One region of the Methylophaga sp. UBA3603 genome, then DNA from elsewhere that is predicted to be linked to it. Evidence: riboswitches for the same ligand, from Rfam matches in the RefSeq annotation. Region 1 holds a riboswitch; the other holds the start of a gene.
What was found. Region 1 has a riboswitch for cobalamin ahead of B4F66_RS05730 (TonB-dependent receptor domain-containing protein). Riboswitches for the same ligand answer to the same signal wherever they lie in the genome.

Region 1 (2,409 bases):
ACATCTGGATAATAAAGTTCATTAAATGTTGGGGCTTTAAATGCAGTTCCTACATTCGCCGTAAACTGAAGTGCCTGTGTTAATTGATAGCCCCACTCTGCAGTGCCAGTAGTTTCTTCCCCATAGGCTTCATTATCATCATGACGTGTACTTAATAACCAACTGTGATTACCTGCATGCCCCTGCCAGCTGATAAAAATCGCCTTGTTATCACGTGAGGTTTCATCGTAATCAATCGTGCCCTCAATACGATCGTTATCATAATCCAGCCCAACATTGAGACGTTGCTGTTTTGACAGCATAAAAGTATTAACCAGACTGAAAAACCGATGACGAGTATTGAACGTGCCATCGGCAGTACCATCCGCATAATTATCTGACTCGTCGCGGGATTCAGATAAATTAAAGGACATTAGCCAATTATCCGTGAATTGATAACGTGAATTTACACCCATAACCTGTTGAATATTATCAGCATAAAAATCTTCGGTCAGGGAAAAACTATCATAATGATTTTGTGATTGAGCGCGTAAAAAATTCGCTCCAACACTCCAGTCCTTATTGATATCGTGATCAATTTTTGCTGAAACACTATTATTTCGATAACCATCATGATCCGGATTATCTTCTTCTCTGGCATTAATTCCATTGGTTGATTGATGCGAGAAATTGGCATGATAACGAGTCGTTTCATTACCTCCACTTACGCCCGCACTTGCCTGTTTAGTATTATGACTACCAATATCCACCGAAGCATAGGGAGTTGGATCCTGGTTTTTACCTTGCCGGGTAAATATCTGAATGACGCCACCAATCGCCTCTGAACCATACAAACCAGACCTCGGTCCACGTACGATTTCAATTCGTTCAATCTGATTTACCGGAAAGTCCTGGATGGCAGCCCCTCCTGATGTAGCAGAATGCCATTTAACCCCATCAACTAAAAAAAGCACATGATCTGAATTTGTGCCTCGTAAATAGACACTGCTGTTTTTCCCCAAGCCACCGCTATTTGAAATATCCATACCTGGAAACCGTGACAGTAAGCTGGGCAAATTATTAATCTGCAAACGATCTATATCCGCACGTGTGATAACGGTATTCGGGGCCAATACATTTTCCGTGGGCATACGGTTTGCCGTAATCGTCATTGCATCAAGGGATTCCTGTTCAGCCAGAGCCGTAACAGAGAAGGTGGAAGTAGCCAGTGCCGCCAAAGTCAGTCGTGCACAGACACGCAAAGGCATGGCCTTTGTTGAAGGTTTCATATTGTCTCCTAGGGATACGCTCACCCGCGATCCAGGTTAATAAAGTCACACAACACGATTCGGTTGTGATGAACTTCAGGCCGGTCTCCGGACTCACGTTGTGGCTTGCGCCAGTACATCCGCCTTCCCACGATTAATACGCAGTGGCTGATTGGATGCATTTTCAACGTTTACCGTTGCGGGGGCAGTGTTGGATTTTCACCAACTTCCCGTTTAACTCTGATGGATATCAAAGCACCTGAAGAGGCGCGCATCTTAAATCTCCCATGGCTTATCGTCAAACCTGATAAGGACAATTAATGATTTCCAAATTGACAATATAGCTTGCTAATCCTTATTCTGTCGGCAGTTTCAGGTGTCGCGAAAGTGATGAAACGGGAAGTCGGTGCAGCCAAACATTGGATAAACCCGACACTGCCCCCGCAACGGTAAATGAGTTCAGGTTGAACGTTACGCCACTGTATCTATTACGGGAAGGTGTTCAACCGGTGACAACACCGCTCATGAGTCCGGAGACCGGCCTGAAATATCCTGGTCTGTTGACCGAAAATGCTATTAACCAAGTTGTGCGGGTGAGCACATCGGAGAACCTCAATGTCGTTATTATCTCTACGTCAGCAACTGATCGTGGCTGCACTTCTTGTCTTATTAATGGTGATGACTCGTGGTCATCATTTCGCCGATATCAACGTTTTACCCAGCGCCTCCTGGGCAGTATTTATGCTCGCCGGATTTTATCTGGCCTCAAAATTGTGGTTTCCGGCTTTTTTAGGTCTGGCTGTTGTGCTGGATTTGATGTCGGTATACATAGGCGGCGCCAGTAATTTCTGTGTTTCGCCATCTTATGGCTTTTTACTGCCTGCATATGGAAGTTTGTGGCTGGCAGGTCGCTGGTTTCAATCCAAATACCAATTTAACTGGACTGCTCTGTTTACACTGGCGATGACGCTGGTGACGGTTACCGCAGTTGCCGGCCTGTTCAGTGGCGGTGGTTTTTACTGGTTTTCAGGTCGTTATGTCGATCCAACCATGGCTGAGTATCTGACCCGGTTTGTCCAGTCCTATCCTGGCAACCTGAGTAAATTAAGCTTTTATATTGCTGCTGCCGCGGTGATTCATATCAGCTTCCGTTTTGCGAATT
Region 2 (2,409 bases), 300 kb from region 1:
CTGTAATGCTGCCAAAGGACCATCAATCATTTCAGCCTGAACAGTTGCCGGTAACTGTTTGAACCAGCGTTGATATTCATCCGCTGTCATGGTGTTGGCGACCTTGGACATCGCTGATAATGCTTGTGCGTCTTCAGGTAAATTCACCCCTTTAAGTTGCAGCATATCCAGCAAAGATTCCGCATCTTTTGGCAGCTCACCAGTCTGATAACCTGCATTTTTCAGGCTATTCAATATTTCCAGCAGACTTTCAGGCACATTCAGATTATCAGCACCGATATTATGTCTACCGGGGGGATGGTTGTAATACACAATGGCGACACGCTTATCGGCATTGTCTTTTTGTTGTAGAGCCAGCCAGCCTTGCATGCGCAGTGCCTGACGGTTTATATGTTCTTTAATTGGTAGACTTTGCGTCAGCTGGGCCCCGGTTTGTGGGTCCATCTTTGCAGGCTCGGTCAATGCCAGAATCTGTGGCTGACTGACACCTTGCAACTCCGGCATGGCAATCCGATAATGAATCGAATCGCGAGGAATACCCTGTGAAGATAAGGCATAATCCGCCTCACTTAATTTATTAAGACGAATACCTTTTAAAACCGGAACATTAAGCTCAGTAAATAATTGTTCAACCTGCTCACGACCATCACCACCACCAATCACAAAGTCCTGAAAAGAAACGATTCCCCATGGTGTGTTTGGCAAAGATTTGTTCATCACCTTTTTGATCGTCTCAATAGCCTCAACACTGGGTTCGCCCCAGGCGGCCAATACGGAAACACATTGACTGTTCAGCGCCTGACAATACTGCTGATGCAGTTTCCATTCACCTGTTAAATCGCCGGTATCATGATCGACCAACCAGACAACAGGATTTGTTGTATCAAGTTGTTTGGCTAGTTCAGTTGGGCTTAACCATTGAGTTTTATCGTCTTTATGCAAAGCAAAGCGTAAAGCCCCAACAGGTTGTAATTCGGCTTTTTTACTGCCTTCTGTGAGCAACATGTCCAGCAGACTGCGTGAATTCTCTGTCGAACGGTTAACCCAGTAAGCACGAGCCTGTAACCAGTTAGCATACTCGGGATATTGAACCTGTTTGGCCTCTAACAGAGTTGTTGTGCTTAATGAGGCTTTATCACTCAAGATATGATTAGGAATAGATTGTGTAACCGGATCGCTATTTAATTCGATAAGCCGCTGGTCACTATGTAAAACATAGCGTTTTTGATCATTGTTATATTGCCGAACGAGTAATCGTTCCACAGGATCGCCAAATACACCAACCACTAATATGCTTGCACTGTTATCAATCAATTGCTGTAAGTCAGCATCAGTCAAAGCATTAAGCTGACTGACCGTGCGGATTTGAATGTCTGCATCAGGCTGTTGTTGTAATAATTGATGTGCTCCAGAGACCAAAGTCGGGGCAGAGCGATCTGACACAATAACCATTACATGATGCTCACTGGCATACGCACTTGAAGTTATCAGAGAAAACAACAGGGCAAATAGAAAAATGGGTCGGTGAAAACACAAGCGATATTTAACAATATAAGACATCAGACATCCTGCCGTAGCAAAAGCAGCTACCAGTTAGGTAAATAGCGGGCAGGGGACAGTATGGGTGTAATCTCGGAACGTTCAGGCACCCCGCCACGACTCCTTAGTTAGCTTCGGGCCGGTCTCCGGACTTACAGCTTAGCCATATTGGGGGCTGATTTTCTTTACTGGCCATTACGAATGTTGGCGATGAAAGATAAAAACAGATCCTCGGCATCATGTCTCGTCTTCCCATACTGTTAAGTACAGTGACTGTCGATCTATCAGGCAGATAGCGACCAGAGCAATGAAATAACTGTTTACCGTTGCGGGGGCAGTACAGGAATAACCAAATAAGAGGCGCACCTGTTTCCCGTTTAACCTTAATCACATGTAGCAATAAAGGCACCTGAAACTGCCTGCGATAATACAGACAAATGGTAATCAGTCAAACTATGCGATATTGGCAGTAATACGTTAATAAGACTGATCGTGATTTTGAGATAGTATTTGGCTGAACGTTAATAGCCCTTAGCTTTCATAGTCAGTAAGCTGTTTAATACTATGGGTAACTAATCCATAATCAATCACGACATTAAATTCAATAGAAGGAGAGTAAATATGGAATGGATATTACTAGGGATTGTCGGCCTGCTGATTTTATATGTGATTATTGAATACAATAAATTGGTTCGGCATCGCAATATCTTCCAGAATGCATTCAAACAGATAGACGTTACACTTAAGCAACGTCACGACATGATTCCGCAGCTGGTCAGCACCGTTAAAGGCTATGCCAAGCATGAACAGGAAACGCTTAATGGGGTAATTGAAGCCCGCAATCAAGCAGAAAAAATGCGTGATCAAACC

Region 2: it holds a riboswitch for cobalamin, as region 1 does, so the genes downstream of both, B4F66_RS07080 (cobaltochelatase subunit CobN) here and B4F66_RS05730 (TonB-dependent receptor domain-containing protein) in region 1, are expected to answer to the same signal.

What each region holds. Positions count from the first base shown of each region.
Region 1 is NZ_DFMC01000008.1:53,361-55,769, reverse strand. It holds gene B4F66_RS05730 (TonB-dependent receptor domain-containing protein) at 1-1,268, opposite strand, end outside; cobalamin riboswitch at 1,330-1,525, opposite strand; cobalamin riboswitch at 1,605-1,807, shown strand; gene B4F66_RS05725 (hypothetical protein) at 1,863-2,409, shown strand, end outside.
Region 2 is NZ_DFMC01000008.1:351,342-353,750, forward strand. It holds gene B4F66_RS07080 (cobaltochelatase subunit CobN) at 1-1,560, opposite strand, end outside; cobalamin riboswitch at 1,660-1,967, opposite strand; gene B4F66_RS07085 (LemA family protein) at 2,161-2,409, shown strand, end outside.